3 regions of the Flavobacterium sp. W22_SRS_FP1 genome follow, and region 1 is predicted to be linked to each of the others. Evidence: riboswitches for the same ligand, from Rfam matches in the RefSeq annotation. Region 1 holds a riboswitch; each other region holds the start of a gene.

Region 1 (3,287 bases):
GCATGCAAATATATGAAACGATTTGGAACTGTAGATTAATCTTCTCTTTTTTTTTGAGCACTGTTCAGTAGCGTTTTGAGTTTTCGCTAACATTATTATTAGGATTGGTAAATGCTTGCTGCTAGTTTTTTATTTAAAGTTTACAGGTTTGTTTGGTTTTAAAACCTTTTGTCAAATCGGTGCTTTTATCATTTTACATTTATTGAATTATAATCTTGTTTTGGAGCTTTCTGTTAAACAAATCCTTAGTAAAAATACCTTATACCAGATATTATGTAAGTTAATCGAGTATTTTTTATTAAAAGATCTTGTTTTGTTAGATTTGATAAGAGTTAAAATTAACAATATTAAAGCGGGAGTTTTAATTTTAACTTAAAATTTCTAGATTATAGAGCCTTAAAGCAAATTTTTAACGTAAAAATAATTTAATTATGAAAGCAGTTGAAAAAGGTTTGGTATTGGATACCGCAGAAAATGCAAAAAGCAAAAAGAAAAGTAAGAAATGGGATAAATATCTTGCCGATTACAAGAATTATTTCAAGGAATATAAAAGACAGTATAAGAATGCTCAGAACGGAGACCATATTGCTTTATCGCAATATCCTTATATGCGGGATAGATGGGAAGCTTTAAAAGGACGCATGATAGAGGCTAAAGATAATAATTGCCTAACACAGACGCAAGTTCAGAAGGTTGATAAGATAAATGTGAAAACAGCTCAGCTTGCTTTTAATGAATTACAATGAACTAGTATGCCAGACCTTTAAGAGCAGTAGTATTCATTAGGAAAAACTTTTAAAATATATTTAAGGCAACAAAAACAGCACATTAGCTCTAGTCAGTTATTGGAATAAAATTGATTAGAGCTAGTGTTAGCTTTTCTATTTGGATATTATAAACTGCATTCGTTTTAAAATTGATAACTTAAAAACAATGATATGAAAACACCAGAAAAAAAAAGGTTTCACCGAAACATTAAGTCTAGGGAGAAAAGAAACAATGAGTCCCAACTCCAAGGAGAATTAAGTAGTCCTAGGTTTGAAATAAGATCAGGCGTTAGCTTTAAACCAAAAAAAGCGGGAAACTCATTGTTATTTCAGATGTATTCTCAAGAAAATGAGATCCTCTTTATTTAACTAAAAGGAGTGTTTTTAAAAAGCAGTATTTAAATAATATTTTAGAAAAAAAAATATTTTATATGAAAAATAATTACTCTAAAGTGTCTGTCAGTTTACACTAATGCCCTAAAAGCGAAATTGCTTTTCGGGTATTTTTTTGGGATTATTCGAAATACGTTTCTCGAAAAACAATAATCAAATCAAGGTAATATTTGGTTGTTTAAAAAAATAGTATTTAATTTGCAGTCATAAGTTCATTAACGTATTGAAATGTTATAAAGAAAGGACGAGGGATTAGACCCGATGAAGCCTTAGCAACCCTTTGAGAAATCGAAGAAGGTGCTGCATTCTACCACTACCAAAAGTGGAAAGATAACAACAAGAAATTCTCTAGTATTTACCTAGTTTTTTCTTTCTAATATTTCCAAATACAAATCAAAATCAATAAAAGATTTGACATTGGAAAATAAACCAACACATATTACCTTAGAAAACTTCACCACTTATAATGGTGCTTTTTATGCTAGCCTAAACTTAAGTTTTCAAGTTTTTGGTGCTCCTTTGCATACAGCCCCAATTATTTTAATTAATCATGCCTTGACTGGAAACTCACAAGTTATTGGTGAATCAGGCTGGTGGAATGATATAGTAGGAGTAGATAAGACCATTGATGTTAGAAAGTATACAATTGTCTCTTTTGATGTGCCAGGTAATGGTTTTAATTCAGCTACTATCGAAAATTATAGAGACTTTATAACAAGGGACATCGCTAGAATTTTCATAGAGGGTCTTCGGGTCTTAAAGATTGATAATCTGTTTGCGCTCATTGGTGGTTCTGTTGGAGGTGGAATCGCTTGGGAAATTTTGGCTTTGGAACCTAAGCTGGCTCAAAACTTCATTCCAATTGCCACAGATTGGAAAGCGACTGACTGGTTGATAGCTAATTGTTATTTGCAAGAGCAAATCCTTAATAATTCTTCGAAACCTATTGAAGATGCGCGTATTCACGCTATGTTGTGCTACAGAACACCTGAGTCTTTCAAAGTCAAATTTAATAGAGATCTTAATGAACAACTAGAAACATTTAAAGTAGAGAGTTGGCTGAATTACCATGGAGAAAAATTAGAAAAAAGGTTTCAACTTTTGGCTTATAAAATGATGAACCAACTTTTAAAAACGATCGATATTACTCGAAATCGACAGTCTTTAGAAGCAGTTATTTCAAAAGTAGAAGCCAACATATACATTGTAGGAATTAATTCGGATTTGTTTTTTACAGCAAAGGAGAATAGAGAAACCTACAACGAGATTAAAAAATTTAAAAATAATGTATTCTATAGTGAGATTGACTCACAACATGGGCATGATGCCTTTTTGATAGAGCATGAGCAATTAGACAATTTATTAGAAGTTGTTTTTAAAAATAAGAAACAGATGAAAATAGTAAAATTTGGAGGGAAATCTTTAGCTAACGGAGAAGGAATCAATAAAGTTTTAGATATTATTGAGTCCAAGATAAAGCAACAAGAAAAAATTGCAATCGTAGTTTCGGCAAGAGAAAATGCAACAGATGAGTTAGACGATATTCTTACTATCGCAGCCAAAAACGGAAATTATAAACCGCTACTAGAAAGTTTTAAAACCTATCAAAAAGATGGTTTTGATGCCGTTGATTTTTCGATAGAATTTGATAAATTAGATAAACTCTTTGAGGGAGTTAGCTTGATTGGGGATTTTAGCGTTAAGATTCAAGACCAGATTTTAGCACATGGCGAATTACTTTCGGCTAAGTTATTAGTGTTTTTGTTGAATCAAAAAGGCATTCCTGCAAAATTAGCGGACACAAGAGAATTAATTATTACTGACTCTAATTTTGGCGATGCGCAACCTTTAGAAGCTATTTCTAAAAAGAACATCATTCAGGTTTTTAAAGAAAACAAAGATTCCGTTTTGGTAATTACCGGTTTTATTGGTTCCAATGCTAAAAACGAAACTACTACTTTGGGTAGAAATGGAAGTAATTATACAGCATCTTTGGTTGCTAATTATATTAATGCCGAAGAATTACAAAACTTTACCCATGTTGACGGAATCTATACCGCTAATCCTGAATTGGTCTTAGATGCCAAGAAAATTGAATCTTTGTCCTATAGTGAGGCAAATGAAATG
Region 2 (3,287 bases), on a different contig from region 1:
AAGCCGATTTCGGTTTGTTTTCGTTGTTTAGGTCTTCGACATATTCTTTAAAATGAAACCAATGCCTTTGAACCTTCGACCTTGAAAATTTTAAAATTCTTATAACAGATATTTGTGTTATTTGACCTAGTTCTTCAAAATCCCAATTTTCAAGGATTTCATATATTGCTTGTTGTGTTTTTTTACTTCTTTTTCCACCAACCAAAGCCCCAGTAATTTGACATTTTTCTGATTTTGTTAACTGTATGTTTGGATTAAATAGAATTAACCTTTCTTTATTATAGAACATTTCCAAGGTTCCTTCTTTGCGTTTTTCTAAAACACTTGAAATTATTAAGTGTATTTCTCTACTTGTTAGATTAGGATACATTTTTTTGTTAAAATAGTTACTCTTTGCTATTAAGTAATCCTTTCCTAATTCTGGATTCAATAATGCAAATTGAGACAACAGTCTAAATAATAAATTGTTTCGGTTGCCCTTATTAACTCCATTCCAAGGCATAAATGGAGCACAAATCATAATTTTTTCTTCAAAATATAAATATTCTTTCTCGGAATTATCTCCAATAAAATATTTGTATGAATTATCAATCCGTTCTTTAATTCTACTTTGATGAACTGAGGCTTCATTTACCACTATACATTCTTCTTTTTTCTTTATACTACTAGGTGAAGCTTTTTTTGAATGCTTGTACTCATAGACCCTTGAATCAGTATTACAATATAGGGAGGGGTCGTAGCTCAATACATTTTGCTGTATTGCTTTACGTGCACCATCATCAACTTTAACACCTAGTATCATTCCTAGTGAGGCATAAACATCTTTGAAGTTGTCCAGAGTTAAGTTGTCCACCTTAACTAGAATACCGTATCCAGTATTGGAGAGAGATCGCCACATAGCATAAATATAATCACTGTGGGGGATTTCTATGTTATCATCCACATCTATATAAATTAATCCAGTTGCACCAATAACATTTACGTTTTTTGCCGTACCTTTTATGAGGAAGTTAAATCTAAAAGTTGGTAAGTGTAATTTTTTTATTTCATCATATTGTTCATGTCCTTTGCCGTAATCTCTAGCATTTTTAATCAACAGTAGGTTCTCGTCACCGTGTTTAATTTTATGGAGGACTTCTTCAATAGTTATTTCACCCAAAACTGAGGGAGAACTGCAATTTTTAAAATGATTTATCCAAAAGCTTTTGTTTTGGTTGTTTTTTAAATCATTAGACTTTAATATATTATCAATTTTATTCATTTTTTTTTATTTAAATAAGACAAAGCGATGCCCACGATGTGAAGAACACCGCTAAATCTTATGTGTTAATTAATTAAATAGTAATTGGGAAATAATAGCTAAAAGCTAAATTGAAAGAAATATAAAATCAGTAGACTTTTAGTCTATGATAAATAAAAATAAGGTAGAAAGGAATTCTGCAGTTTAATAATACTGCACAGGGAAAACAGACTTTTTTTGTCATAATTCACGTTTTTCTTTTAGTTTAACACTCACATCTTTTTTCCACCTTACATACGCTTACGCAGGTTGGCATAGGATAAACCTAACTCTTGATATTTCTGCAAAATTACAAAAAAATACTGAATTATACAAGTTTAAACCGCTAAAAATGAATACGTAATGAATTCTAACAGCTTGATGAATTGAAGCACCATCTTATCTAAATTAAATTTACAACTTACAAATAACAAAGAAATGGTTAAAAAAGTGGCTAGAAAGTGGCAGAAAAGTGCTATAAGTATACATACAATAGCTATGAAAATAGATATTATTTTCTTATATTTGGGTATTATTAATCAGTCACTTTTAAACTGATTCGTCCTTTTATAAAAACCATAAGTTGCTTATTCACAAAGAAAACAGCATAAAAAACCCCTAAACAATTGCTGTTTAAGGGTTTGTTTTCGTAGCGAGGACGGGATTTGAACCCGTGACCTCAGGGTTATGAATCCTGCGCTCTAACCGACTGAGCTACCTCGCCAAATGTTGTAAGAATTAGCATTCTTCAACGCGGCTGCAAAGATAAAAATTATATTACAGTGTGCAAGCTAATTTGAAATAAAAAAAATATTTTATAAAAGGTTTTTTTTTAGCCATTATATTATATATATTCGGTAAAAAAATAAAATGTAATTCATGGATCAAAAAGTACGTTACGAAATAGAGTTTCCCATCAACTCGTCTCCCCAGCTATTATATCAGTACATTTCGACCCCCTCAGGTTTGTCGGAGTGGTTTGCTGACAATGTAAATTCTCGTGGTGAATTTTTTACTTTTATTTGGAACGATTCAGAGGAAAAAGCTAGACTTGCTTCTAAAAAATCAGGTGAAAAAGTAAAGTTCAAATGGATAGACGGTAATGGTAAAGATACTGAGTATTTTTTTGAGCTCCATATTTTAGTAGATGAGCTAACAAAGGATGTTTCTTTAATGGTCATTGACTTTGCTGATAAAGATGAAGTTGATGAATCTTCATTATTGTGGGAAAATCAAATTTCGGACCTTAAACATCTCATTGGATCTGTATAGTATAATTGTATTTTATAACATACCTTTGCTCTGAACAAAATTCAGGGCTTTTTTATGATTAATTTTAATGGGAATATAGTCGCTAAGGATACTAATTTATTGACGCAGAATCGTGCTTTTTTATACGGCGATGCTGTTTTTGAAACGGTTAAAATTGTAAATTCTAAAATCTTATTTTTAGAAGATCATTATTTTAGATTAATGTCATCCATGCGTGTTGTCAGGATGGAAATTCCAATGAATTTTACTATGGAATACGTTGAAGAGCAATTACTTTCTTTGGTGAGTGATAATGACTTTTCAAATTCATCGCGTGCAAGAATTACCGTTTTTAGAAATGATGGAGGTTATTATCTGCCGCAAACTAATACTGTTTCTTTTTTGATCCATGTTGTGGGTATCGATGATGCATTATATTCATTCTCAGAAAAGGAATATGAAGTGGATTTGTTTAAAGATTTTTATGTTACCAAGCAATTGCTGTCTTCAATAAAATCTACAAATAGAATGTTGAATATCACAGCTAGTATTTTTGCAAATGAAAACGGGTTGGACAATTGTTTGTTATTAAACGACAGTAAGAATATTGTTGAAGCAATCCAAGGGAATATTTTCATGCTAATGGGAAATAGACTAATTACACCACCAGTTTCAGAGGGATGTCTAAATGGTGTTATGCGAAAACAAGTTTTGGAAATAGCCAAAAAGATAGAGTCTCTAGAGGTAGTTGAAGAAG
Region 3 (3,287 bases), on a different contig from region 1:
AAATGAGTCAAATATCATAATATATTTTGATAGGAAAGGTGTCAGATAATTTTCAAAACCTTACTTTTGCAGCACAATTTTTAAAAATCACATAAAATATATATCATGAGTGTTTTAGTTAATAAAGATTCCAAAATTATTGTTCAAGGTTTTACAGGAAGCGAAGGAACTTTCCATGCTTCTCAAATGATCGAGTACGGTACTAATGTTGTTGGTGGTGTAACTCCGGGAAAAGGGGGTACTACTCATCTAGATCGTCCAGTTTTCAATACGGTAAAAGACGCAGTTGAACAAGCTGGTGCTGATACAACTATTATTTTTGTACCACCTGCTTTTGCAGCTGATGCAATAATGGAAGCTGCAGACGCTGGAATAAAAGTGATTATAGCAATTACGGAAGGAATCCCCGTAGCTGATATGATTAAAGCAAATGCTTACGTAAAAGAAAGAAGCGCAAGGTTAATTGGGCCAAACTGTCCAGGTGTTATTACTCCAGGAGAGGCTAAAGTTGGTATCATGCCGGGTTTTGTTTTCAAAAAAGGAACTGTAGGTATCGTATCTAAATCTGGAACTTTGACTTACGAAGCAGCTGATCAAGTGGTAAAACAAGGATTAGGAATCACTACAGCTATCGGTATTGGTGGAGATCCTATCATTGGAACAACTACGAAAGAAGCAGTGGAATTGTTGATGAATGACCCGGAAACTGAATGTATCGTAATGATAGGTGAAATAGGTGGTCAATTAGAAGCTGATGCTGCGCATTGGATTAAAGCAGATGGTAACCGCAAACCAGTTGTAGGTTTCATTGCAGGAGTTACCGCTCCAGCAGGAAGAACAATGGGTCATGCAGGTGCTATCGTAGGCGGATCTGACGATACGGCAGAAGCTAAAAAACAAATCATGAGAGAATGTGGAATACACGTTGTGGATTCTCCAGCTGAAATTGGTAAGAAAGTAAAAGAGGTTATTGGATAATTGAAAAATTATTAATGATTTCAATTCATTATAAAAATGCCTCACTGTGTTCTGTGAGGCATTTTATTTAAAATTAATACAAAAGAAAGATGCACAAAGAATTGAAAAAGTTTAAAGTAAGCGATAGTTTTACTTTTACAGCAGCTGATAGTTTAGAACAAGTTTGCAATGCTTCTGAAGGAAGTGGCGTATTTTTGGTTTATTCAGTTGGAGATGAAAAAGAGTTGATCATGGTAGGTTCTACTGGAACTGTTCAAAATGACGGCTCTTTGAAAATCAAAAATGGTGGTTTGAAAGAAAAAATTGTTGAAGGGCATCAATTTGCAAAAACAGGAAGAAAATATTCTTGGCCAGCACAAATGGCTAAAGAAGATATCAGTACTTTAGAAGTAGTGTGGTATGAAACATTCAACGATAAGTCGAAAGGGATTCCAACATTTGTAGAAGGACAAGTTTTACAAAACTTTTTAGATGAAAACGGAAGGCTACCAAAATGGAATGTCGCTTTTTAAAACAAAATAGTATTCTCGTTTGAATAAACGATTCTAATATTGCGCTGCATTTTGTGGCGCTTTTTTTTTTTTTTTGATAAAAGAGAAATGATTTCATAAAGAATTAAGTACTTTTGCCACCGTTATCACGAATCCTTTAATAGGATAGCAACCTGCAAAGACAAGCAAGGTGCTAAAACGATAAGCCAAACTCTTTGGAAAAAATGTTGTTTTACATTCCCATTCTTTTTAGCTGTAGTTTTTCGTTATCATTATTTCATTTTAAAACTACTTTATGACCCATTCATTGAAAGAAAAAGGAAGTGCCTACGCTTTAATTCCCTTATTGATTTTCATTTTTACGTTTTTAGGAGCTGGTATTTGGCTAGATGACTTTTATTCTTTACCCGCCCCAGTTGCAGTATTAATTGGCATTATTGCTGCTTTTCTTATGTTCAGGAGCTCAGCCGATGAAAAATCTGCTACTTTGATAGCTGGTTGCGGAGAGAGTAAAATTATGACCATGTGTTTAATTTATCTTTTGGCTGGAGCGTTTGCTGTTGTCAGTAAAGCAACGGGAGGTGTAGATGCTGTTGTAAACCTTGGCATCAATACTATTGACGTCGCGTATTTTCCTTTAGGCATCTTTTTAATTGCAGCATTTCTATCGACAGCTACAGGAACTTCTGTGGGTGCTATTGTTGCTATAGGGCCTATAGCTGTTAATCTAGCTAATTCTAGCGGAGCATCACTGCCTCTGATTGCAGGCGCTTTGCTGGGAGGCTCAATGCTAGGGGATAATCTTTCGATGATTTCGGACACTACAATTGCCGCGACTCAATCTCTAGGTTGTGAATTGAAGGATAAATTCAAGATAAATTTGTTTATCGCTTTTCCTGCAGCAGTTATTACTATTTTGCTGTTTTTCTATTTGGGATTAAACTCAGATATAATAGCTGTGCCGATTCCTAAGAGCAGTTTTGAATGGATTACCATTATTCCATATGTTTTAGTCATTGTCCTTGCATTGGTTGGTGTAAATGTTTTTTCGACATTGATTATTGGAACACTATTGGCTGGAGTGATTGGCTATTTTGGAAATCATTTCACTCTATTGGTATTTGCCCAAAAAATATATGAAGGATTTACGAGTATGACCGAAATATTTTTATTATCGATGCTAACTGGCGGTTTAGCCGCGATGGTGGATAAAGCTGGAGGAATTGATTACATATTACATCAGATCAAGAAACGCATTAAAAGCAAAAAATCGGCGCAGGCCGGAATAGGTGCATTGGTTGGTTTTACCAATGTGGCTATTGCCAATAATACGGTTTCGATTGTTATAACAGGTGGAATTGCGAAGGAAATCAGTGATGAATATGCATTGAGTCCTAAAAAAACGGCTGCAATACTTGATATCTTTTCCTGCGTTATTCAAGGAATTTTACCTTATGGAGCACAAGTATTGTTGATTCTAAGTTTTGCTGATGGTAAACTTGATTTTATGGACTTACTGACCAACGCTTGGTATCATCTGTTTTTATTGGTTTTTACCTTAGTTGCGATTTATAGTTCTTTCTGGGATAAATTAGTGAAGCGTTTTCTTGATATTTAAAAATCATAAAATTTAGATGCTAAATGAAATTGAAATTTTTTTTAAAAAAGGAATTATTCTATATTTGAACACTATAAGATAGCCCTGATAGCAGTGGAAATCCTTTTATGTACGCGACAGCGGACATAAAAGATTGAAGCGGATAGCAGGAATAGCTTCAAATAAAAATTAAATTAATTTTCGAATATGAAATTACTAGA

Evidence for each region. A riboswitch is a leader RNA that binds a small molecule or an ion and turns the genes downstream of it on or off. The one in region 1 is predicted to bind S-adenosylmethionine.
Region 2: another riboswitch for S-adenosylmethionine. It lies ahead of ACEN2H_RS07400 (hypothetical protein); the one in region 1 lies ahead of thrA (bifunctional aspartate kinase/homoserine dehydrogenase I).
Region 3: another riboswitch for S-adenosylmethionine. It lies ahead of ACEN2H_RS07545 (Na+/H+ antiporter NhaC family protein); the one in region 1 lies ahead of thrA (bifunctional aspartate kinase/homoserine dehydrogenase I).

What each region holds. Positions count from the first base shown of each region.
Region 1 covers NZ_JBGQOE010000006.1:100,952-104,238, forward strand. The annotation lists gene ACEN2H_RS05600 (hypothetical protein) at 432-746, shown strand; SAM riboswitch class I at 1,389-1,497, shown strand; gene thrA (bifunctional aspartate kinase/homoserine dehydrogenase I) at 1,578-3,287, shown strand, end outside.
Region 2 covers NZ_JBGQOE010000009.1:115,363-118,649, forward strand. The annotation lists gene ACEN2H_RS07400 (hypothetical protein) at 1-1,261, opposite strand, end outside; SAM-I-IV-variant riboswitch at 1,487-1,584, opposite strand; tRNA gene ACEN2H_RS07405 (tRNA-Met) at 1,930-2,003, opposite strand; gene ACEN2H_RS07410 (START-like domain-containing protein) at 2,159-2,551, shown strand; gene ACEN2H_RS07415 (aminotransferase class IV) at 2,606-3,287, shown strand, end outside.
Region 3 covers NZ_JBGQOE010000010.1:14,072-17,358, forward strand. The annotation lists gene ACEN2H_RS07530 (nuclear transport factor 2 family protein) at 1-20, shown strand, start outside; gene sucD (succinate--CoA ligase subunit alpha) at 106-978, shown strand; gene ACEN2H_RS07540 (hypothetical protein) at 1,068-1,490, shown strand; SAM-I-IV-variant riboswitch at 1,608-1,704, shown strand; gene ACEN2H_RS07545 (Na+/H+ antiporter NhaC family protein) at 1,765-3,087, shown strand; gene fabG (3-oxoacyl-[acyl-carrier-protein] reductase) at 3,274-3,287, shown strand, end outside.